Regions from separate parts of the Dethiothermospora halolimnae genome, predicted to be linked through region 2. Evidence: predicted binding sites of a transcription regulator. Region 2 holds the regulator's gene; the other holds the start of a gene.
The links. Region 2 encodes HrcA, which represses chaperone genes, less so after heat shock. Its sites were predicted from a motif close to ATTAGCACTCNATANTATNGAGTGCTAAT; they were not measured.

Region 1: V6137_RS16790 (PTS sugar transporter subunit IIC) is a predicted target of HrcA. The motif match lies at 8,916-8,944, and genes of this name have one in related genera.

What each region holds. Positions count from the first base shown of each region.
Region 1 covers NZ_JBAKFX010000054.1:13,303-26,484, forward strand. The annotation lists gene V6137_RS16755 (GNAT family N-acetyltransferase) at 1-95, opposite strand, end outside; gene abc-f (ribosomal protection-like ABC-F family protein) at 569-2,257, opposite strand; gene V6137_RS16765 (alpha/beta hydrolase family protein) at 3,082-4,107, opposite strand; gene V6137_RS16770 (class I SAM-dependent methyltransferase) at 4,169-4,744, opposite strand; gene rlmD (23S rRNA (uracil(1939)-C(5))-methyltransferase RlmD) at 4,896-6,254, opposite strand; gene V6137_RS16780 (bacteriohemerythrin) at 6,516-6,929, opposite strand; gene V6137_RS16785 (helix-turn-helix domain-containing protein) at 7,037-7,255, opposite strand; gene V6137_RS16790 (PTS sugar transporter subunit IIC) at 7,634-8,656, opposite strand; glycine riboswitch at 8,728-8,823, opposite strand; gene V6137_RS16795 (alpha/beta hydrolase family protein) at 9,023-11,014, opposite strand; gene V6137_RS16800 (MATE family efflux transporter) at 11,121-12,482, opposite strand; gene V6137_RS16805 (hypothetical protein) at 12,485-12,958, opposite strand; gene V6137_RS16810 (universal stress protein) at 13,082-13,182, shown strand, end outside.
Region 2 covers NZ_JBAKFX010000002.1:125,732-138,913, reverse strand. The annotation lists gene V6137_RS01640 (DNA internalization-related competence protein ComEC/Rec2) at 1-1,598, shown strand, start outside; gene holA (DNA polymerase III subunit delta) at 1,628-2,662, shown strand; gene rpsT (30S ribosomal protein S20) at 2,715-2,987, opposite strand; gene gpr (GPR endopeptidase) at 3,177-4,151, shown strand; gene spoIIP (stage II sporulation protein P) at 4,455-5,759, shown strand; gene lepB (signal peptidase I) at 5,828-6,358, shown strand; gene V6137_RS01610 (hypothetical protein) at 6,401-6,754, shown strand; gene lepA (translation elongation factor 4) at 6,874-8,688, shown strand; gene hemW (radical SAM family heme chaperone HemW) at 8,871-10,004, shown strand; gene hrcA (heat-inducible transcriptional repressor HrcA) at 10,173-11,207, shown strand; gene grpE (nucleotide exchange factor GrpE) at 11,279-11,839, shown strand; gene dnaK (molecular chaperone DnaK) at 11,860-13,182, shown strand, end outside.

The DNA.
Region 1 (13,182 bases), on a different contig from region 2:
TTAAAAATCATTTTAAAGAAATCAAGTGCTTTTTTAAGTTCTTGTTTGGATGAGACATTTTTGATTAAGTAATTTATGTTATTGGCCCTTTCCATACATATCCCCCTATTTTTTTATTTATTCTTTGTCCCAAAATGAAATTATGTTTTTCCAATATCAACAATAATAATTAACAGAAAATCATTCAATATATGTTATAATATACCATATATTGTTGTTATATTTTATATTATGCTACTTGTGAATATATGTCAAGATATCATTCCAGTCTATAGCTTGCTTTTTACTATTCATAATAGAGTACTCCTTTATTTTATCGTCTGTTATTTTAGCAAAGTTTTTAGCTATACACTAAATAGCAACTCTTTGACACTTGCTTTTATTGACATAAAAGCAAGTGTCAAAGAGTTGCTTTATTAGGAACAGTTCATTATAAAAATTTATATGCTACCTACGTAATATTACCTTTCGTTTTTAGAGATGATCTTATGTGAAAACTTTAATATTATATACTTAATATTTTTTAATGAACTGTCCCTTACATTAATCTCTGAAACCTACCTTTCTACTACCCTTCATGAAATTTCAGCTTCAACTGTTCTTTTACACTTTTATAATAGTCATAATTACCAAGATAACTTTTAAAGGCATTATTCTCAATAGCAATGACCCTTTCAGACACTTTATTGATAAAATATCTGTCATGGGATATAAAAAGTATAGTACCATTAAAATCTTCTAAAGCTTCTTCAAATGTCTCAATGGAGTCAATATCTAGATGATTTGTAGGTTCATCTAATATTAATAGATTTATATCTTTGTATAAAAGTTGGGCAAGCTTTAGCCTTATCTTTTCTCCCCCTGACAAGTGTTTTAACTTTTTAAATACATCTTTTCCATAAAACATGTATTTAGATAGGTATTCCCGTGCTTCCCCTTCAGGTATAAAAATATCTTCCCTAAAGCATTCCAGTATAGTAAGCTCTTCATTTGAAAAAGTAATTTGTTGGGGTAAATAGGCTGGTGATACACTAGCCCCTAATTTCACAAGTCCTTCATCTGGCTTTTCCTTGCCTAGCAGCATCTTTAAAAAAGTTGTCTTTCCACTACCATTGGGACCAATTAGGGCGACCCTTTCACCAAAACGAACCATCAAATCTGCATCCCTAAAAATCACTTTATCTTTAAATTTTTTAGATAGCCCAATTGCCTTGACGGTTTCTTTTCCCGATCTATGGGTAGTTTCGATATTAAGTTTCATATTCCGTTTTTGAAAAATTGGTTTGTCCACTCTATCCATTTTATCAAGCTTTATTTTTATGCTTGCTGCTCTTCTAAAGAACTTATTATTATCAGCCCTCATGGCCCAATCTCTTAGTTTTTTTATTTTATTTTCCATGGAATTTATCTTCTTTTTCTGTTCTCTAAAGTGTTCATATTGTATTCTCATATTTTCTTCCTTTTGGCGTAAATAAGAAGAATAATTCCCATTGTAGGTTATGGCCTCCTTATCCTCTATTTCTATAATCTTATTTACTACATTGTCTAAAAAGTATCTATCATGGGAAACAGCAATTACAATCCCATCATAACTACGAAGATAACTTTCAAGCCACTGAATAGACTCCATATCTAGATGGTTTGTAGGCTCGTCTAAAAGTAATACGTCTGGATTATCAATCAAAAGTTTCCCTAAAATTACTCTTATTTTTTCACCTTCACTTAACACACTAAAATCCTTATTTAAAAAACTTTTATCAAAATTAAGTCCGGTGATAATCCTACTTAACTTTTCCTCGGTATCATAGCCACCCTTTATCTTATATAACTCCATTAAATGACTATATCTCTTTAAAGCTTTTTCAAGGTGATTATCTGTTACCACCTTCATCTTTTCTTCTAATTGTCGCATTTCTTTTTCTATACTACAGATCTCTTTAAAAGCCATCTTTAAAACTTCAATCACCTTTATACCCTCTGGATATTCAGGCATTTGCTCAAGATAAGCACATCTGGTACCCTTTGAAATCTTAACCCAACCCTCATCATATCCAGGAGGTATCGGGGCATAGGGATACCCTATACAATGTCTAAGTTTTATGATGCCTGCAATTAACTTAAGAATCGTAGTCTTGCCACCTCCATTTTGGCCTATAATGCCTACTCTTTCTCCTTCACTAACTTGAAATGAAACATTCCTAAGAACAAGGGTTGCATCCATATATTTTTTCACACCGTCTAATGATAATTCATGCATATTAACACCTTCTTTCATCCATAATTTAAATAATGCTATTTACAGATAGGCGAAGAAGGTATTTATTACTGTTAAGGTGTTGGGAAGAAAATAATAAGTCAAAGATACGACGGATATTTTGTATTAGACAAGGAGGTAGAATTCGTTGATAGTGGACTATCAGCGTGTTCTGCCGACGCAGTATAATGCAAAATAGACTAGCATACTGACTTATTATTTTTTCCGAATGCCTAAATTTAAGAATAAAAAAAGACCATAAGAAGATAGTTTCTTCTTACAGTCTAAAATAATCAATTAGTATTATAATCTATCCAAAATCCTCTCAAGTAAGAGTATATGTATGAATAACAACATACTATTATACCATTATATTTTGACCTTAAGTTATTTAGAATCTCTTATAAATTATAAACTTGAATTTCAGTAAAGTAAGTTACCTTCTAAATTGCCTTATTCCATAAAGAGCATAACAATAAAACCTAACTATAATTAGGCAAATTTAAACTCATTATAAAATATATATTAATTTCAAATAAATTAATATTAGCAATTAACTGGTTTCATAACTTACTTTCCTCCTTCAGAATTTTCTTAATTATATCACTTTTTATAACTCCTGTAAACTGATTTTTCCTTGATTTTCTAATATATATATCCTGAAACACAAAGTTTAGAATTTATAAACTGTCAAAGACAACTTTAACTATAAACACCTTTTATATTATAATATTTTCTCCATCACCTTGCCCTGCATCATGTTATATACTGCCTCTTCAATATTTAAAGATGAAATGGTTACAGAAAATATTCCTACAAATCCCTTTCTAAGGCAACCCTTTTATCCAGTTGCTTAAAGTATCTAAAAACTCCCTTGTATATATCTTTTCCCCAATAAGAAAACTGTGGAGTAAAAGAAGGTGTTCCTTGTCTTGATACTTACTTTTTAATAGTTCATGGGTGGCATCTGGAAAAATATAAAGTTCATAGTTTTCCTTGCCCATGGCTTTAAATGTATCATCATAAATTTTATAGCTCTCATAAATATCCACATTTTGATCCTTTTCCCCAAACATACCTAAAAAAGGAACTGTCATGGTTTTTATACCTTTAGTGGCATTGGCATCTAAGTTTAAATGGGCAAAGTGAAAACGCTCTTTACTCATGGTTTTTCCATAGTCATGATTTAAAACAAAATCTACATAGCCTTTATAGTCATTTTTGACAATGAATTTATCATAAGTTTTTACATAGGACAGATAGTCTTTCTTTTCTTTTTCTGTATAATCTCTTCTTTCGGCCACTTTTGTTTCATAATATATATGCTGATCCATCCAATCAATGGCTCCACCAACAATAACAATAAAGTCTATAGGTGCCTCTGACTTAGAAAGTTCTGATATGACCCATCCTCCTTGAGAAAATCCCAGGACCCCTTTCTTTTCTATAGATACCTTATTTTCTAGAACCTTAAGGGCTGCTTCAACTTCATTACTGCGATCCTTCATGGTTTGTTTAAGCCAGTTACCCTCGGATTTAGAAACCCCAGCTTTATCATATGAAAAACAAGCGATCCCCTGATCTAGTAAATGGTTCATAATTAAGGCATAGCCTCCATTTAAAGTTCTATCTTGAGGTCCATCACCATGAATAAAAAATACTACATCATAAGGTGGCGGTGTATCTGGTAGATACAAAGACCCTGAAAGATTTGTACCTAAATTGGTAAAGTTGATTTCCATCTCTTTGTCGTATGCGACCTGAAAATTTTCAAGTCGATCAATTACTATAATTATTAATAAAGCTAATATTAAAATGACCATAATGATTTTCTTTTTACCTTTACTAGGCATAATAATCCTCCAGTTTCATTTTATTTATTCTACCATGGGGAAATTTTTACTGCCTAATTAATTATAAACTATCCATATTTTCACCTCTTATTTTCTTAATTATATACATATGAAATTGTGAATCTGCCTCCGGATAATCCGTATAATTGTCACTTAGAATTTTCCAATCTGCTTCTATATCCTTTAGAATACTCTTTAAATGTTTTTCCCTCTTTGCACCTTTAATCATAAAGTTACATAATACCCCTCCAACTTTTAATTCTGAAGCCACACGTTTTATAAAATTAGTTTCCTTCTTTATATCACTCTTATAGAAGTGCAGCATCGAATCAAGAAGCACTAAATCATACTCAGATGATATTGGGTAAGTATATACATCTCCAACTTCCCCTATAACCTTTAGATTTTCATTATTAGCTATTTGATTCATTTGGTCAAGACCAACTTTTGAAATATCGATTCCTTTTACTGTATAGCCTAATCTACCTAAAAATAATGCATCTCTACCTTGACCACATCCTAAATCTAAAACCTTACCTTTAGGTTCATATTCTTTAAAAAACTCCACTAACCCTAGATAGGGTTCACCAAAATAATTCTTCTCTTTATAGTATTTATCATAAGTTGGTTTTGTCATTTTAATCTTTCTCCCTATAATACACTAGCAATATATTTTCGATTTATTTTAATAGGCATTTAAATTTTATACCCATTTTTTCCGTACTTTAATAGAACCCTTAAATAAAAATCCCTCAAACCTATTAGTCTGAGGGAACATAAAAATCCTTCTAAACCCGCTCTATCAAACAAACGGTCTCAACGTGGGGTGTATGGGGAAACATATCCATGCACTTAACCTTCTTTACCTCATATCCCCTCTCAACAAATACCGGCAAATCCCTAGCTAAGGATGTTGGTTTACAGGATACATAAACAAATACCTCTGGATTAAAGTCTATTATTTTATTTATAGCCTTTGGATGTATCCCATCCCTTGGAGGATCAAGGATTATTAGGTCAGGTGTATCATCAATCTCTGATACCTTTTCCATAACATCTCCTGCTATAAAGTGACAGTTATCTAAATCGTTTAACTTAGCATTGTCCTTAGCTGACTTAACTGCTTCTTCTACTATTTCTATACCTATAACCTTTTTAGCCACTGGAGCCATTATTTGGGCTATAGTTCCGGTTCCACAGTATAGATCAAATATAGTTTTATTATCTGTATCTCCAGCAAAGTCCCTAACTATGCTATATAGCTTTTCTGCACCTAGTGAATTAGTTTGAAAAAATGAAAATGCCGATATATTAAATTTAAGTCCTAATATTTCTTCAGTTATATAGTCCTGTCCATATAAAACTTTAGTTTCATCGCTTTTTACTACATCTGCAAGACCATCATTTATTGTATGTAAAAAGCCTTTTAACTCCCCATCATATTCTATGGCTTTAAGTCTATTGATAAGCTCTGTTAAGTCTAATTCTTCTTGGGAACTTGTAACTAGATTAGCTAATAATTCTCCAGTTTTTATTGCCTTTCTCACTACTAAATGTCTTAATACTCCCTTATGGGTCTTTTTATGATAAAATGGAGTTTCCTTTTCTCTAAAATATTCTAGTACCGTAGATAAAACCTTAGTAAAGTCTTCATCTACTATTTGACACCCATCCACTGTAACTATTTCATAGAATTTTCCCCTTTGATGCATCCCTAAAGATAGTGGACCTCCTTTTTCTATATCTCCAAAGGAAAATTCCATTTTATTTCTATATTGATACTCATTTGGGCTGCTTTCTATTCCTAAATATTCATAGTCTTCTATTCCAGCTTCATTAAGTAATTTATTAACCTGATTTGATTTTATATTTAATTGTTCTTCATAGGGAATAGTTTGATATGAACATCCCCCACAGGTATCAAAGTGTTCACATACCGCTTCCTTTTCTATTGGAGATTTAGCTGTAACTTCTAAAAGATTAGCCTGTATTTTATTTTTTCTTTTCTTTTTTACTCTGGCTTTTACCTTTTGCCCTTTTATAGTATTTTTAACTATTACCTTCCTATCATCTATGTATCCTATACCTTTATTCGGAAATAACACATCTTCTATTTCTATTTCTATAACTTCATTTTTCTTAACCATTAGATCCTCCCTTTCAATATAATCCTCCTAGACCTTTAATCTTTTGACTATTATCTATTAACTGTTAACTATTAACTATATATATTTTATCTTTCCTCTCTTATCTCTCCACTATTCTCTATAAGTCCCTTTTTCCACCTCTTCATACGGTGGGAGGACTGGACATGTCCAGTCCCTACGTTCTTAATCTACTGTTTATTATTTATTAACTATTATCTATAATAAGTGTTTTAACAAAAAAATCAATGGCAAAGCCATTGATTAATAAACTCCCTTTTCATTTAAAAAGTCTTTATACTTATGATCTGACTTTAATATATGTTTCTCTATCCAATCGGCTATAAACATAAGCGTATCCATAACAACTTTATCTTGTCTCAAATCCACATCTTGACTTTGAATTTCTTTTATCCTTTCTACAAATAAATTATGCTCTTCTTTATGGGCTTCTATATCACTAACATTATATTTTTCCATTAGCCTTTCTTCATAATCAAAGTGATATATAGTATATTCTTCTAGTTCTTTAAATATGGCCATTATTTCATCGTAATGGTCTAAACCATCTTTAGTCTTTATTATATTATGTAGATTTTCTCCCAATTGAAATAAGTATTTATGTTGTTTATCAACCTCTTTTATATTACAACTAAAATTCTCTCTCCATTTAAACATGGTTATTCCCCCTCTACTTGAAAATTCCTATCAAGATTATAACACAATGGAGCTTTTTATTCCACATATATAAAACAGAAAATTCTTTAGCATAATGCTAAAGAATTTTATCTTAAAACTAAATCATCTAATTTACAACATAATATATTGGCTAAGACTTCCATCTTTGTAAAACTTGGATTCCTCTTATCTCCTCTTTCTAGTTCTTCTAAATATGATTTTGATATGGACGTATGGTATTTACCACTTTTAGTTAAAGTCTCAACATCCTTAGCTGTATAACCTAGGTTTACTCTAAGCTCTCTGATTTTTTTCCCATTTAACATAATGGCAAGCCTCCTAAGAAGATTTATTGACTTTTCTAACTCTATTATATAACTTTTTCTAATGTATTTGTTGATTTTTCAGAATATTTAACAAAAGTTTATTATTTGTAATAAAATAGGTTTATTATATAGATATTTAATTTTTGTTGAAAATATTCTTTGTAAATTTAAGTTGGGGGATTACGAATCCCCCAACAACCAAACAATTAACAATCTCCTAACACTAAATTATTAACAATCTCCTAACACTAAATTATTAACAATCTCCTAACACTAAATTATTAACAATCTCCTAACACCAAATCATTAAAAACCGCTCAATACCAAATTACTAAAAATTCATCAATAACTGAACGTCCAAATCGTTTCAATGTTTTACTATTTAGATGTTACTGCCCTTGTAATTTTTCTTTTGCTCCTTATTGCCATTGATATAGTTGATCCAACTAATCCAGCACTTATTCCACCTATTATTGCAAAGAAAATAGCAAATATTACACTTTTAGGATCATTAAATCCAAAGGGTGCTATAAGCCCCGGAATAGGAGATGCTGTTCCTGGAGCATTATTTATAATATTAAAATATGCCGCTGACAATCCTGCCAATCCCCCTCCTATGAAGTTAGAGAAATATATTGGCATTGGGTTTTGGGTTATAACGTCGGCTTGAGTTAATGGCTCTAACATAACACTCAATACATTTGATGAGTCCCCTAATTTTAGTCTTTTAAATACTAAACCATTTGTAAATGAACCTCCTACACAGGCTATTGATGCGATACCCATTGCCAATCCCCTAAGTCCTAACATTGCAGTTAATGCCATAGAACTTAATGGTGACGTACACATCATCTTCATTATTCCCCCTAGTAAAAATCCCATTAAATAGGGTGATTGTTCCGATGCCACCACTATCATATTTCCTATATTACTTAAGGTAGAGTTAACTACTGGAGCTGAACCAAATCCTACTATTCTAGCTATAGGAGCTATTAATAATGCTCCTAGGATTACATCTACTCCCTTTGGTAACCTCTTCTCAAGTATTGGTCCTATTAGTCCAACCACATATCCTGCTATAAATCCTGGAAGTATTCCATAGCCTGCCATTGCCGCTCCTGCTGTAACGGCATATATAGGGTTCACCCCCATATTAAGGGATACTAATATTGTGGCTGCTATTCCCCCTACACTTCCCGATGCACTTCCAACTTCTCCCAAGAATTTTATGTTTAAAAAGTCTCCATTTATATATTTATGAATAGCCTCAACTAAAAAAGTTGCTACCGCCGCATTTGCCAGGCCTGACATTGCTTTATTTCCCTTTGGTGCCTTTAAACTAAATCCTGAAAATAAAATAAGTGTTAATATTAATAGTCCCATTCCTTTAATAATTATCATTAATATCCCTCCAGTCTTTTATTTTTTTACATACAAAAAGACAGGGAATAATAGCATAGTAAAACTAATGCTTATTATTCCCTGTCCTTTTATCTGAAAGTTTCCTTGTTAGAAAACAAGTTTCTTCGTCGATGCCCTTATGTAAGGGTCTCTCCAGGGTTGTGTCAAATCATTGTAATGACCTGAGAGCTTCAAAATAAATTCTTAGCATAAATTTATTTTTTTCTCCTACGGTTATCCCTAACGGATATCTCCAATGATTTTCACCCACCATTATTAAGTTTTATCTTGCAATAACATTCTATGATTATACAAAGGATTTGTCAATAGAAAACTCCATAAATATTTATTATGGATACAAAAGATTTATTGATTTTTTAAATATCTATTAAACCAATCTGTTATTTCCTTTAATCTTCTTATCCTATGTTTCGGTTTTCCACTTCTACTTAGTTCATGATTTTCCCCTTTAAATAAGCATAGCCTTGACTCAACACCAAAGTATTTTAATGCTGTAAACATTTGAAATCCTTCTGGACTCCAACATCTATAGTCCTCTTCCGAGTGAATGAATAGTGTTGGGGTTTTCACTTTATCTGCATATTTTAGTGGCGAATGTTCCCAAAGTTTCTGTTGATCTTCCCAAGGTGTAGAGCCCCCTTGATCATGGACGAAATAATATCCTATATCAGTGGTGCAGAATTTTGAAATCCAGTTTGATATACTTCTTTGGGATGCTGCGGCTTTAAACCTATCTGTATGGCCTATAATCCAGTTTGTCATAAATCCTCCATAGGATCCCCCGGTTACTCCTACATTGTCTTTATCTATAAATTTATAATTATCAAGAATATAATCGGTAAATTTCATTATATCATCATAGTCTATTGTTCCATATTTTCCCCTTATATCGGCAAATTCATTTCCCTTTCCATCACTGCCCCTGGGATTACAGAAAAATACAACATATCCTTTATTTGCCCAGCATTGCATCTCGTGATAGAATATTTCCCCATATACTGTTTTTGGCCCACCATGAATATCTAATATAGCAGGGTATTTTTTATTTTTATCAAAATCTATAGGTCTTAATATCCATCCATCTATACTAACTCCATCATTTTCAACAGTAACCTTTTCTGGCTTTATAATATTTTTATTATTAATTATTCCATCATTAAAATCAGTTACTTTTTTATCTTTACTATAGATCTCCTGTAGGTTAGTTCCATTAAATCCTATATATATTATATTTCCATCTACAACATCAAATCCATCTACAGTTCCATTATTATCTATAACCCTTTCTATATCACCATTTATATTGATTCTATTTAAGTATGACATATATCCTTCAGTTGTTGTAAAGTATAAGTACCCATTATCTACTTTTCTAACTTGAGAACCACCATATCTACAGTCACTTCCCACTGAATTCCACAAACTACGGTCAAAGTCTTTAGTTATACACTCTACTTCTTTATTAGATAAATCTAGTCTATAGAATTTTTCATTTTCGTTAACTCCATAACCTTTCATATCACTACCTGTAAATATTATATTGTTTTCTATAAAGTTAGCATAACTATAACTAAAGTTATCATATGGGGATATATTTTGTAACTTATCCTTATCGATGTGATATATATACATATCATCGGTTAATTCCATTTTGTTTTTATATCTTGAAGCTATAAATATAGCTTTTGTTTTGTCTTCATTTAGGTTAACACTACCAACACCTGTGTATTTATCGGTTATTTCATTTATACTATTATCCTTTGAATTATATATATATAATCTATTCCTCACCTTATTTGTGAAACCCCTTCCATTTCCCCAAAATGGTATCTCATCTATTACTTCATAATCCTTTTCCTCTTTTCTCCTTTTTAATTCTTTTTCCTTTTCATCTTCAGTTAAACCATCTAATTCTTTATTATAACTATTGTAACTTGCAGAGATTAGATACTCACTTCCATTTATTGGATTTATTCCGGTTACACTTCTAGGTATTTTAAAGGCCTTTACAGCCTCTCCCCCATTAATATTTATCTTATAATACTGGGTGAATTCTTCCCCTTCTTTTTTTCTTTCTTTATCTTTCTTATCCCTAGTTGCTGGAAATAATATATGCTCATTATCATCTAACCATATAAAATCACTTTCCTCATTAAAGGATGTTAACTTAAAATATTTATCCTCTGATACATTATAAATCCAAAGATTTGATAAATATTTATTATCTTCTAAATCTGTATTATGCTTTATAAAGCAAGCATACTCCCCATTATTTGAAAACTTAATTCCTGATAAAAACGTATAATTAATAAAATCATCTAGTTTTAACTTTTCCATGAAAATACCTCCCTTTTATTTAGAGTGTCTAATTATTATATTTCTATATAAGTATCAAATATTCCTTTTTAAGTATAAAAAAAGAAGGATATAATCTCCTTCTTTCTTATATATGATCAACCACATTATTAGCCCATCTTTTAGATATGAGCCTCGGTATACCTACTATGGCCTTTACCACCTCTTCTAAATATACAAGACCTATTACCCAATATATGGGAAGCTTGAATACCAAAGACCCTAAAAATGCCAACGGAACACCTATCAACCAAACACTACCGGTTTCTAATAAAAATCCAAAAAATGTATCTCCCCCACCCCTTAGGATTCCTACGACTAATATTGTATTAAACACTCTAATACTCATAGCTAAAGCCATAACTATCAATATTTTTTTTGCCAGTATATAAACCTCCGGAGTTTTCTCAAATAGCACTAATATATAAGGTGATAGTAAAATCAATAGTCCTCCTGTGACTATTCCAATAATAGGTCCTATTATAGAAAACTTTCTAGCATACCTTATCGCTCTATCTCTTTTATTAGCACCCAGAGCATTTCCTATCATAACAGCTGATGCATTGCCAAGTCCCATTGATACCACCATAAATAGATTGTTTATTGTGTTCGACACTTGGACTGCTGCCACTGCTGTTGTACTAATTCGTCCATAGGCAGCTAAATATGCACTCATACCTGCTACCCAGAAAGCCTCATTAGCTATGACAGGACCCGCCCTTTCTATAAATCTGCTAAGTAAATTAGTATTAAAACTCATCATTTCTGATATTTTACCGGCTAATACACCTTTTTTCCCATATATTATAGTAATAAGTAGTAATACTTCTATGGCCCTAGATATTAATGTGGCTATAGCGGCCCCTTTTATTCCTAAAGCTGGAAAACCGAAATTCCCTAATATCAGAGTGTAATTAAGTAAAGTATTACATCCTAAGGCTATGGCACTTACAAACATAGGTATCTTAGCCTGTCCTATACTCCTTGATGCAAATCCAAAACTAAAACTAATTCCATTTATAAAATAGCTAAAACAAACTATGATTAAATACTCCATACCTAATGATATAACTTCTGTATCATTGGTGAATATCCCCAGTATTTGTTCCGGTATTAATAAAGCAAGTGCCGTAAATAGTAAGCTAAGACTTCCCCCTAGTACCAAAGCCACTCCCATTATTCTCCTTATATTGATTACATCCTTTTTACCCCAAAATTGAGATATAAAAATTGCAGATCCACTATTTATTCCAAAGGACAATAATGCAAATATGAAAAAAAACTGATTTGCAAAGCCAACAGCAGCTATATTTGACTCTCCTAAACTAGCAATCATGACATTATCCACCATATTAAGAGACGATGATATCAAATTTTGTATGGCTATTGGAAGTCCTATGGCAAGTAGAGATTTATAAAATCTTTTATCCTCTGTAATAGCTCTATTCATAACTATACCTCCTCTACATAGGGTTCTAGATTTTTCACATGTCTTTGTTCCTCTTTTATCATTTCTGATAAAATGTTATATGCAACCCTATTAACATCCTTCTCACTTGTTACTAAACTTCCCTGTATACTAATAAGCAGTGCAACATTTTTCTTTTCAAGTTCCAAAGCTCCCTTTAATAATACTTTATAATCACCAGTTTGCGGTATATCCATATTATTTCTAAACTTATCTATTAACTTTGATATCTTATCATATATGTGAAGTGATATATCTTTTAAATCACTTTTTATAAATTTTTCTTTTAATTCATTATAATACTTAATATGTCTAAGTTCTTCCTTCATAAGTATATTTGATATTGCTTTAAATCTCAATGAACAATCTTTGCTTTCACATATCTTCTGATAAATTTCAACGGCTTTTTCTTCTATTAATATTAATTTATCTATTATATCTATTATATTATATCCCATCTTTAAACCTCCCATATAATTATACTGTTTTTCATATTAAATAAAAAGGAAATATATTTATTTTTCTATTAATAATGATTAAAGCATCATTTTTTCGGTAGATATATAATAAGGAGGGATATTTTGAATAAGATATTATTACCTGTAGACGGATCTGATATGTGTACAAAATCTTATAAATATGCCAAGGATTTTGCTATGAAATATGATGCTGAAATACTTAT
Region 2 (13,182 bases):
TCCCTATTTCAACCTTAAGGGCTCTAATTATGATAACACTTCTTTTATTATCAAAGTTAATACATAGAAGCTATGATCCCATAAATATACTTTCATTTGCGGCATTGGTATTACTGATATATAATCCATTTTGGCTTTTTAGTATAGGGTTTCAGCTTTCCTTTGGAGCTACCTATTCCATAATATTATTTACTTCTAAAATTAAAGAGAAAATTCCATTAAGTAATGATATAATACCTGAGATTCTATCACCCATATTAGGAGTTCAAATGGGCTTATTACCCTTTTTAATATATCATTTTAATAAGTTTTCTTTTTTATCAATAGTTTCAAATATAGTAGTTATACCACTGATATCTATTGTTCTAATTCTAGCCTTTACTGCATTAATTATATTTTTTATATCAGCAAGGCTAGCTATATTTTTAGGGTTTATAATTAATACTTTATTATGGGTATGCAATATAATTATTAGCTTAATATATAAACTAGGATTTACTATTGATATAGTGTCTTTTAAAATATATGAAATATTTATATATTATTTAATTGTTTTTATAATGCTGGGTTTTATAAAATTAAAACTCTATAGTTACAAAGTGAAAAAAGTTATATTTATATATTACTTAGTAGCTATACTACTGATATTTACAAATAGCTATTACTGCAAAAATGTATATATAGACTTCATAGATGTGGGACAAGGTGATTGTACATTAATAAGGGGGAGGGGTAGAGATATATTAATAGATACTGGAGGAACTCCATTTGGGAACTATGATATTGGAGCTAACGTTGTAACTCCTTATTTACTTAAAACGGGAATAAAAAATATAGATGGAGTGTTTATCAGTCATTATCACGAAGATCATTGCGAAGGAGTATTATCATTAATAGAAAGAATATCTATTGATAATATTTTTTTAGGTTATAAAAATAATAAAAGTCCTCTATATACAGAAATATTAAAAAAAGCAAAAGAAAATAAAGTAAACATAAATTATTTGAATAAAGGTGACATAATAAAAATCGATAATAATATAAAAATAAAGGTACTACATCCTGAAATTAATAATACAAGAGAGTATATGGAAAATGAAAATAATTTATCTATGGTATTACTAGTTAGTATAAATGAATACAAAGTACTATTCACTGGAGATATAGAATCAGAGGTGGAAAAAGAATTAATTAATAATAAAGTATATGAGAATATAGATATTATGAAGGCTCCCCATCATGGTAGTAATACATCATCTATAGATAAGTTTGTGGAGAAATTCAATCCTAAATATGTAATTATCCAAGTTGGGAAAAACAAATATGGACATCCAAATAAAGAGGTATTATCAAGATATAGTAGTAATGGCATTAAAGTTTTTAGAAATGATAAAAATGGACTGGTTAGAGTAAAGGTAGAAAAAAATAATATAAATATTACTCCCTTTTTAAAAGATAAGGATACAATAAATGATATAATAAATAAATATAAAATACTAATATTGGTAACTTTAGTATTTAACTTAGTATCTATTTACTTTATAAAAAGTTTAAGATACAATGAGAAAAGTGAAATAGTTGATAATTCTAAGACTTGAAACATATAGAAAAAGTGAGGTGTAGTAGTTTGAAGTTTAAAGATATATTAAATGATATAAAAGAGGACAAAATAAAACCGGTATATTTATGTTATGGAAAAGAAAATTTTCTAATGGATTTAGTAGTAGAGAAAATTAAGAAAAAATACATAAGTGAAAATTTTGAGTCATTAAATTATATAACTTTAGAAGGTAAAGAGATTGATGAAGATAAAATAATAAATGCATGTGAGACATTACCTTTTATGAGTGATAAAAAAGTAGTGGTAGTAAAGGATAGTGGAGCTTTTAGCAAAAAACAAAATAATGGTAATATTGATATTAATAAATTGGCTGAGTATATTTTAACACTAGATAAAACCATATGTTTGATATTTTTAGTTTTAGATGAGAAAATTGACAATAGGTTAAAAGTAGTAAAAAATATTAAATCTAAGGGTCTAGTAGCGGAACTAAATAAACTAGATTCATCCGAGTTAAAAAAATGGGTTACAAGTAACTTTAAGAAAAATAAAAAGAAAATTAATAGCACAGATGTTTATTACTTCATACAAAATTCAGGTTATTTAGAATCTAAAAATGATAAAACTTTATATGACTTACAAAACGAAATAAAAAAAATAAGTGATTATTCAGGAACTAAAGGGGAAATAAAAAAAGAAGATATAGACAAAGTATTTGTTAAATCCCTTGAAAATAATGTGTTTAAATTATTGGACGGAATTAGTCAGAGGAAACCTGAAGTGGCCATATTAATACTAAATGAAATGATACTAGATAATCAACCTATACAGCAGATTTCCTATATGATAGTGAAACAATTAAGATTATTATTTATGGCTAAAACCTTTGAGGAAAAAGGATATAATCCCAGTAAAATCGTAAAAAAGTTGGGGGTACATCCCTATCTAGGAAATAAAGTTTTAAAACAGACTCGAAACTTTACATCTAAGGAACTGGAAATTGGGTTAATCCATTGTCTAGAAGTAGAAAGGAAGGCTAAGACAGGCAAGGGTGATTGGAAATTATTAGTGGAGAAGTTGATAATAGATCTTGCTAGCTAACTAATCTTTATAAATATTAAAAAAGCACACCATGTGTGCTTTTAAATAAAGATTAGTTAGCTTTATTTAATGTTTTAGATAATCTGCTAATTTTTCTTGAAACGGCATTCTTCTTTAAAGTACCCTTCGCAGCAGCTCTATCCATTTTCTTTTCGATCAATCTAAGTAATTCCTTAGCAGTGTCAAGATCATTGTTCTCTATAGCGCTATCAAACTTATTAATATAAGTTTTAATTTCTGATTTTCTTTTTCTATTTATAGCGTTCTTCTTTTCAATCACTTTTATTCTTTTCTTAGCTGATTTAATATTTGCCAATAGGTTCACCCCCTTCAAATGCAATTGACAAAGGTTATTTTACCATGAACAATGATAAAATGCAAGAAAAATGTCTTATTTCTTTTATACCCAATTTGAAAAAAATTTATACTTTAGCTGTAATATTAATTATTATGGAAGGGCAGACTAAAATAGTAATATTTAAGATGATTTTAAATATCAAAGAGGTGGTAGAATATGTATGAAGTTCATACAGATTTGGCATTAGAAGCTAGAGAACTTTATAAAGAACAAAACAATGTTGAAGTTCCCGGTGTAGAAGTGGATAAGGATAATGATAAGGATTATACTATAACTAGAGTTAAAATATTAGATGATATAGGGTCCCATAAAATGGGTAAACCTAAAGGTAGTTATATAACTATCGAGGTTCCAGCCCTTAAAAAAGCTGATCAGCAATTAAAGGATAAAATTAGTAAGGCATTAGCTAAAGAGCTAAAGGCTATAGCTAACCATAAAAAGAATACTAAAACACTAATTATAGGATTAGGAAACTGGAATGTAACACCAGATGCCTTAGGGCCTAAAGTCGTAGATAGAGTCTTTGTTACTAGACATTATTTTGAAACATATAATAAGACAGAAGACGAATCCATGGCAAATGTATCTGCCATATCTCCTGGAGTAATGGGACTTACAGGGATAGAAACCAGTGAGATAATAAAGGGAATAGTAGAAAAAACAAATCCAGATTTAGTGGTGGCAGTAGATGCCTTAGCATCTAGAAAAATGAGTAGGGTTAGTACCACAATACAAATATCAGACACTGGTATAAATCCCGGTTCAGGGGTTGGGAATAAGAGAAAGGCTCTTAATAAAGAATACTTAGGTGTACCAGTTATAGCTATAGGGGTTCCAACGGTTGTAGACTCTGCTACCATGGTTAATGATACCATAGATTTAATAACAGAAGAGATGAAAAACCATTCAGAAGTTGGAACAGATTTTTATAATATGCTAGACCAAATGGATAAGAATGATAAGTATGAACTTATTAAAGAAGTACTGACCCCCCAAATGTTAAATGGCATTGTCACTCCTAAAGAAATTGATGATTTAATAAATGACCTTTCTATTATAGTTGCAAATGGATTAAACGTATCATTACATCCGGGAATAGATTTAAAAGACATAAATAAGTATCTAAATTAGGAGCCCTAGGGCTCCTTTTAATAATTGATAATTGACAATTGACAGTGGACAATTAAGGTGCAAATCGGCTTTAGCCGATTTGAATATAATATTTTAGGAACGAAGTGACTAAAATTACCTTTAATTGTCAACTGTCAATTGTAATAGTTTGAGAAAACTTATTTGATTGCATAATAATATATATAAACCCATAGTAAATAAAATTCCCTTAATCATATTTTCTCCTTTTTCTGAATATAATCAGATATAGAACTGTGTTTTTTTACTCATATTATAGATACTTAAGGCTAAAGGAGTGTTGATATGCAAAAGGGGAGAAGACATGATAAAGGGATAGTCTATATTTTTATTGCTGTAATTTGTTTGATTGTTTTTTTTATTGGTTTTAATGTAATTAATAGAAGAGGTATAGAAAATAAAAAGTATACCCAGATAAGATTATCATTGGAGAATAAAGAAGATAATTTAAATCAGTCTGTTACAGCATTTTCTAAGAGCGAAGAAGAAAAAAAAGAATTAGATATTAATAAGGTTAAAATAAAAGATGATGATAAATTTTTTTTTAGAATATTAAGTGATTCTAATATTTATTTAAAATTAGCATATGAGAAAAGGTATGGGGAAGACTCACATAGTATATTAGGAACTAGTATTAAAGAAATCATAAATAAAATAAATCCAAAATCATATTTAAAATCTCAATTTCCTGCTATTATAAACTTGTTAGATAAAGGGGAAGGTGATCAGGAAAGTGTTAAAGTTTTAAGTCAGAATAAAAGTAGTAAAAAAACTAAAGGGGAAGAAAGGAAAGTTGAAGAAGATGATGCTATTATTTTAGAGGATATTATATTTGTTGAAGATCCGGAGGAAGGGGAAAAAGGAGAAATATTAGAGACAGGTGATGATCCTAAAGAAGATGATACAATTAAAGGCATAGTAGTATCTAAACCAACTGATATACAGGCTATATCTTATAATAGAAGTAAACCTTATATATTAATGTACCATACCCACGGAACTGAGGCTTATTTACCCTATAAGGCTAATCAATATCATACTAAAGATAGAAGATATAATGTTACAACGGTTGGAGAGGTATTATCTAAAAATCTTATAAGTAAAGGGCATAATGTAAAGCATGTAGAGACATTTCATGATATACCCTCTTATAATAAATCATATATAAGATCCTTATCCACTGCAAAAGAGGTCCTTAAGCAGGAAAAAAATTTAAAAGTAGTTTTTGATGTTCATAGAGATGGGGTGGCCGATAATGCATCCTATTTAAATAAAGCTAAAAATGAATCAAAAATAAATATAAATGGTAAATCTGTGGCTACTTTTTCCTTAGTTGTAGGACCTGATAGTAAAAATAAACAACAGGTATTAAATTTTAATAAATATATTAAAAGGGTTTCTGATAAATTATATCCTGGTTTATGTAAAGGGATTATAATAAAGCCCAGTGGTAGATATAATCAATTTTTAAGTGATTATTATGCATTAATAGAAGTTGGTAGTAATCTAAATACAGTTGATGAAGCTAAAGAATGTGCTAAGGTATTATCAGAAATAATAGATCAAGTGATAAAAGGGATTAGTATATAATCCCTTTTTTTTTAAAAGGATAAATGATATAATATTGATTAGTTTCACCATTTGAAGGGGCGATAAAAATGAAGAAGAAAGAAATATTTGAGTGGTTAAAAAGTATAGCAATAGCGGTTATAATAGCAGTGATAATTAAAGCTTTTGTATTTAATACCACCTATGTATTAGGGTATTCAATGTATCCCACTCTCCATGATAAGGATAGGTTATTTACTAATAAGATAGGCTATCGTTTTGGAGAACCTGACAGAGGGGATATAGTGGTGCTGAAGGCACCGGACGATCCTGAAAAGGATTATATAAAAAGGGTCATAGGTATAGCTGGAGATAGGGTAGAGATATATGATGGTAAGGTGTATCTAAACGGTAAAATATTAAAAGAAGACTATTTAACAGGAGATACTTATACGAACACCTACGGTAGAAGCCATTGGAAGATACCCGATGGACATGTTTTTGTTCTTGGTGACAATCGTAGCAAAGGTGCTAGTAAAGACAGTAGACACTTAGGTTTTATTCCTGTGTCTTCTATTAAAGGTAAAGCTATATTTAGATATTTTCCCTTTAATGACGATTTTGGCAATCTATATAAATAAAGGATATTTATTAAATTACTATACTTATATAAACATTTAGAATTGGCAATAATAAGTATGGTGATGTTTATGGGTGCGCGATTAAAAAAATATAAAGAAAAGAAATATGAAAAAAGAAGAAAAAGGATAAAACGATTATCGATAGTAGTTTTATTTACTTTTTTCCTTTTAGGATTATATACAGTAGACTGTAACTTCAGGAAGCTTATGTGTGTTGAGGATAAAAAGGTTTTTGATTATAGCAATAATAATGACATCTATACAGTTCATATTATGGGTAGTGATTATGATATAAAAAAAGAAGCTATAGATAATATGGTTAACAACATTAGAGTAAAGGTCAATGATATTATATTAGATATTCAATCGGTAATTGATAATTTATTAAAAGACTAAATCCGGGCTTTGCCCGGTATTTTAATATATATTAGAATACCTATCCATATATCTTTTATCAATTGTATAGTTGTGTTATAATTGTTAAGGACTACTTCCAATTCATGAGGAGGAAAAATATGGCTAAAAATAGACAAGATAGAGTTAGAAATTTTTCGATAATTGCTCATATAGACCATGGAAAATCGACACTAGCAGATAGATTGATTCAAAAAACTGGTTTATTAACTGAAAGAGAGATGAAAGAGCAAGTTTTAGATAATATGGACTTAGAGAGAGAGAGAGGAATAACAATAAAGTTACAAACTATTAGATTAATATATAAATCTGATGATGGGGAAGAATACATATTAAATCTTATCGATACCCCAGGACATGTTGACTTTAATTATGAGGTTTCAAGGAGTTTAGCTGCATGTGAAGGAGCTATATTAGTAGTTGATGCAGCTCAGGGAGTTGAGGCTCAAACCCTTGCTAATGTATATTTAGCTTTAGAACAGGACTTGGAAATAATTCCAGTTATTAATAAAATAGATTTACCTGGAGCTAGGCCTGAGGAAGTGAAAAAAGAGGTAGAGGATGTTATTGGTTTAGATTGCTCCGATGCACCCTTGATATCTGCTAAAAATGGTATAAATATAGAAGAAGTACTAAAGAGCATAGTAGCTAAAGTTCCTGCTCCAGGTGGAGATAAAGAAGAACCATTAAAAGCCCTTATATTTGACTCTTATTACGACACATATAAAGGTGTTATTGCTTATATAAGGGTTATGGAGGGTTCTGTAGAACCTGGTATGAAAATAAAAATGATGTCCACAGGTAAAGAATTTGAAGTAACAGAGGTAGGAATATTAGCACCGAACCAAGTTCCAATAGACAAGTTATCCTCTGGAGACGTTGGTTATGTATCGGCTAGTATGAAGGATGTAAGGGATGCAACTGTTGGGGATACTATAACTGATGCTAAAAACCCCACAAATAAACCTCTTCCAGGATATAAGGAAGTTACTTCCATGGTGTATTGTGGTATATATCCAGCTGAGGGGGAAGAGTATAACAATGTAAGGGATGCCCTTGAAAAGTTACATGTAAATGATGCAGCCTTAACCTTTGAAGCTGAGTCATCGGTTGCTTTAGGTTTCGGTTACAGATGTGGATTTTTAGGTCTTTTGCATATGGAGATTATTCAAGAAAGACTGGAAAGGGAGTTTGGTTTAAATATTGTAACCACAGCACCTAGTGTTGTTTATAAAGTTAAGAAAAATGATGGGGAAATGGTAGAGATACAAAACCCAACAAACTTACCAGAACAGTCGGAGATAGAATATATGGAAGAACCTATAGTTGATGTAAGTATTATGTCACCCACTGATTATGTTGGTCCTATAATGGAACTGTGCCAAGATAAAAGGGGAACTTTTAAGAACATGGAATACCTTGAGGAAACTAGGGTATCTATGCATTATGAAATGCCTTTAAATGAAGTTATATATGACTTTTTTGATGCATTGAAATCAAAAACTAGGGGTTATGCATCCCTTGATTATGAATTAAAAGGATATAAACAATCGGATTTAGTAAAAATGGATATATTAATTAATAAAGAATTGGTAGATGCCTTCTCCCTAATAGTTCATAGAGATAAGGCTTATGAGAGGGCAAGAATGATAGTTGAAAAATTAAAGAAAATTATACCAAGACATATGTTTGCCGTACCAATTCAGGCTAGTATAGGTTCTAAGGTAATAGCAAGGGAAACTGTTAGAGCCCTTAGAAAAGATGTGTTGGCAAAATGTTATGGTGGAGATATTTCAAGAAAGAAAAAATTACTTGAAAAACAAAAAGAGGGTAAAAGAAGAATGAGACAAGTTGGTAACGTGGAGGTTCCCCAAGAGGCCTTCCTTGCAGTACTAAAATTTGACGATGACAAATAAAAGCAGCCTAGCTGCTTTTATTTTTGCATAATGATATTATGCTTGCTCTTTGCACTGAACAAAGAAGCACCGACGGTGCCTTTGTTCTATTAATGAAATTTTACGACCATAGTGAGTAAAATAACCATAACTATTCTCTATTCTTTATTATTTATTATTTAAAATAAATGAGGTGAATTATAATGAAAGAAATAGCTCTATATATACACATTCCCTTCTGTCAAAGCAAATGTTATTATTGTGACTTTAGCTCCTATGCAGACAAAGAATATTTAGTCGACAAATATATAAAATATTTAAAAAAAGAACTAGATATGTATATAGAAAAGTTAAATGATTATTCTATAAAAACCATATTCATAGGTGGTGGAACACCATCGATAATAAATCCTGAATACATTAAAGATGTATTAGATTATATTAATAATAAATTTAATACTAACTTTCTATCAGAAATAACTATAGAGGCTAACCCAAAGACTATAACCGAAGATAAGCTCAAAGTTTATAGAGCCATAGGAATAAATAGAATAAGTCTAGGGCTTCAGTCAATGGATAATAAGTTACTTAAAAAAATAGGTAGAATTCATACAAAGGAAGACTTTATAAAAACATATAGTTTAATCAGAAAATATGGATATAATAATATAAATGTTGATATTATGTTTAACTTGCCAGATCAAACTATAGATGATGTTTTGAAAACCTTAGAGGAAGTAGTTGAATTAGGTGTAGAGCATATTTCCTTTTACAGTATGAAACTAGAAGAAAACACTCCCTTCTATCATCAATATGAGAAGGGAAAGCTAAATCTTCCAAATGAGGAGGATGAAAGGGATATGTATCATAAAGCTATAGATTTTTTAGAAAAAAATGGATATAAACATTATGAAATATCTAATTTTTCCAAGGAAGATTATCAATGTACCCATAATCTCTTTTATTGGCAGCTTAAACCCTATGTGGGTGTGGGCTTATCAGCCCATTCCAATATTTTTGATAAGAGATATGGAAACCACATTGACTTTGAAAAATATTTTAACTCTATAGACAATAATCAATTTCCCATTTGTGAACAAGAGTATATAAGCACTGATGTAAAAAGATCAGAGTATATGATATTGGGATTAAGACTTATAAATGGAGTTAATAAAGAGGAATTTAAAAAAATATTTAATAAAGACTTAGAAGAAATATGGTCAAAAGAGATCGAAAAATTAGAGAACCAGAAATTAATAAAAGTTAATAACAAGAATATTAAACTTACTAGAAAAGGGTTAGATTTAAGTAATAGAGTATTTGTAGAGTTTATGTAAAAGTATAATTATAAAATAAAAGAACTTTTTTGAAAAAGGTATTGACAAAATAGAATATCAGTGATAATTTAAAGACATAAACATTAGCACTCGACATACAAGAGTGCTAATAAAAACAAAGTTAAGTTATTGTAAGTGTTAATTCCTGTAATTATCTGGGGTGATAACATGAAGCTTGATGATAGGAAATTAAAGGTTTTACAAGCAGTCATCCATAGTTATATAACCAGTGCTGAACCTATAGGTTCAAGAACTGTATCAAAAAAATATAACTTGGGGGTAAGTTCCGCTACTATAAGAAATGAAATGTCAGATTTAGAAGATCTAGGATTTCTATTGCAACCTTATACATCGGCAGGAAGAATACCCTCTGACAAAGCATATAGGTTATATGTTGACAACCTAATGAAATCAAGTGAAATAGTATTGAAAAAAAGAAAAGATATTAAGAAAGATTTATTAACAGAAATCAATGAAGTAGATAAGGTTCTTCAAAATGCTGCTAAGATTTTGTCGAAGGTTACTAACTATACGTCCCTTGCTATAGCACCTCAAGTAAAGCAAAGCAAGTTAAAGCGAATAGAGCTAATACCCATTGATGATTTTAGGGTTTTAGTAGTCATAGTTAACGAGTCTGATGTAGTTAAAAATACTATGTTAAGGGTAGAGGAAAATCTATCAGAAAATCAACTTACTAGAATTTCTAAATATCTTAATCAAAAACTAAAGGGCAAACCTATAGAAAGTCTTTATAAAGAGGTAGAGTCTGGACTAATTAAAGAGATGTATAACTATAAAAGAACCATTGAAAGTTTGATTCCATTGGTAAACCAATCATTGGACAATATAAAGAAAGAAACCATATATTCAGAAGGTGTTACTAACATATTTAATTTCCCTGAATATAATAATATATCCAAGGCAAAATCCTTTATTTCTTTTATTGAAAATAAATCATCCTTATTGGATATACTTTTAAATGATGGTTTTGATGATATTCAAATAAAGATAGGTAAAGAAAACTGTTATGATGAAATAAAAGAATGTAGCTTGATAACAGCTACATATAGAGTAAATGGTAAAACCATAGGTAAAATTGGTGTGATAGGTCCAACTCGTATGGAATATTCAAAGGTAATATCCACTGTTAAATCTATAGCAATGGATTTAGGTGATATAATAACAGATAACTTTACCAAATAGGTGTGAGATATAATCTTGCACCTATATAATGTTGGTAATTGCTTCTGAGTTTAAATGAGTGAGGTGATATTATGAAACATGATGATACTGAAAAGGTAGATATAAAGGATGAAGAAAAAGTAGATAGTAATCTTGATGCAGTAAAAGAGGAAATGGAAGAAGAAGTTAAGGATACTGATAAAGATTATAAGGAAATGTATGAGAAAATGCAACAGGAATTAGAACAATTAAATAACAGGTTTTTAAGACTACAAGCAGACTTTAACAACTATAAAAGAAGAACAGAGGAACAGAAAGAAAAAATATATGCCTATGCTAATGAGGAATTGGTTATTAAGCAGCTAGAGGTATTGGATAACTTTGAAAGGGCTCTATCAGCAGAAAAAGAAAGTAAAGAAGGATTGTATCAAGGGGTAGAGATGATATACAACCAATTAATAAATACATTAAAGAGCATAGGTGTAGAAGAAATCAAAGCTTTAAATGAAAAGTTTGATCCTAATCTTCATCATGGAGTGGCTAGAGAGGACTCAGAGGATCATGAAGAAGATATAGTATTAGAAGTATTTCAAAAGGGTTATAAGTTAAAAGATAAAGTAATAAGACCAAGTATGGTTAAAGTATCAAACTAAATACATAAGGAGGTATATATATGAGTAAGATTATTGGTATTGATTTAGGTACAACAAACTCATGTGTGGCAGTTATGGAGGGTGGAGAACCTACGGTAATTGCCAATGCAGAAGGTAATAGAACTACACCATCAATTGTAGCCTTTACTAAGGATGGTGAAAGATTAGTAGGAGAAACGGCGAAAAGACAGGCTGTTACAAACCCCGATAAAACAATTAGTTCAATAAAGAGACATATGGGTACTGAACATAAAGAGGTAATTGATGGTAAGGATTATACTCCTCAAGATATTTCAGCTATGATATTACAAAAACTTAAGTCAGATGCTGAAAATTATTTAGGAGAGAAAGTAACTGATGCTGTTATAACTGTACCGGCATATTTTACAGACAGTCAAAGACAGGCTACAAAGGATGCTGGAAAAATTGCGGGATTAAATGTTAAAAGAATTATAAATGAGCCAACTGCAGCATCTTTAGCATATGGTTTAGATAAAGAAGAAGAACATCAAAAAATAATGGTATTTGACCTAGGTGGAGGAACATTTGATGTTTCCATATTAGACTTAGGAGATGGAGTATTTGAAGTTGTGTCAACTAAGGGAGATAATCATTTAGGTGGAGATGACTTTGACCAAGTTATAATAGATTACCTAGCAGAAGAGTTTAAAAAGGAAAATGGAGTAGATTTAAGAAAAGATAAGATGTCATTACAGAGATTAAAAGAAGCTGCTGAAAAGGCTAAAAAGGAATTATCCACTGTAATGTCAACTAATATAAATCTACCGTTTATTACTGCTACCCAAGAGGGACCAAAGCATTTAAATATGGACTTAAAGCGTTCTAAGTTTGAGGAATTAAGTTCAGACCTAGTTAGGAGAACATTAGAGCCAACAAAAAATGCTCTAAAGGATGCTGAGTTAAGTCCATCAGATATAGATAAAGTTATATTAGTTGGAGGTTCAACTAGAATACCAGCAGTACAAGAAGAGGTTAAAAAATTAATAGGTAAAGATCCCCACAAGGGTGTTAATCCTGATGAATGTGTTGCATTGGGAGCAGCTATCCAAGCAGGAGTGTTAAGTGGAGAAGTTAAGGATGTATTATTACTAGATGTTACGCCACTTTCTTTAGGTATAGAAACATTAGGTGGAGTATTTACTAAGTTGATAGAAAGAAATACTACTATACCTACTAAGAAGAGTCAAGTATTCTCGACTGCTGCCGACAATCAAACGGCTGTTGATATACATGTTCTTCAAGGTGAGAGGGAAATGGCAGGCGATAATGTTACATTAGGTAGATTCCAGTTAACAGGAATTCCACCAGCACCAAGGGGAGTT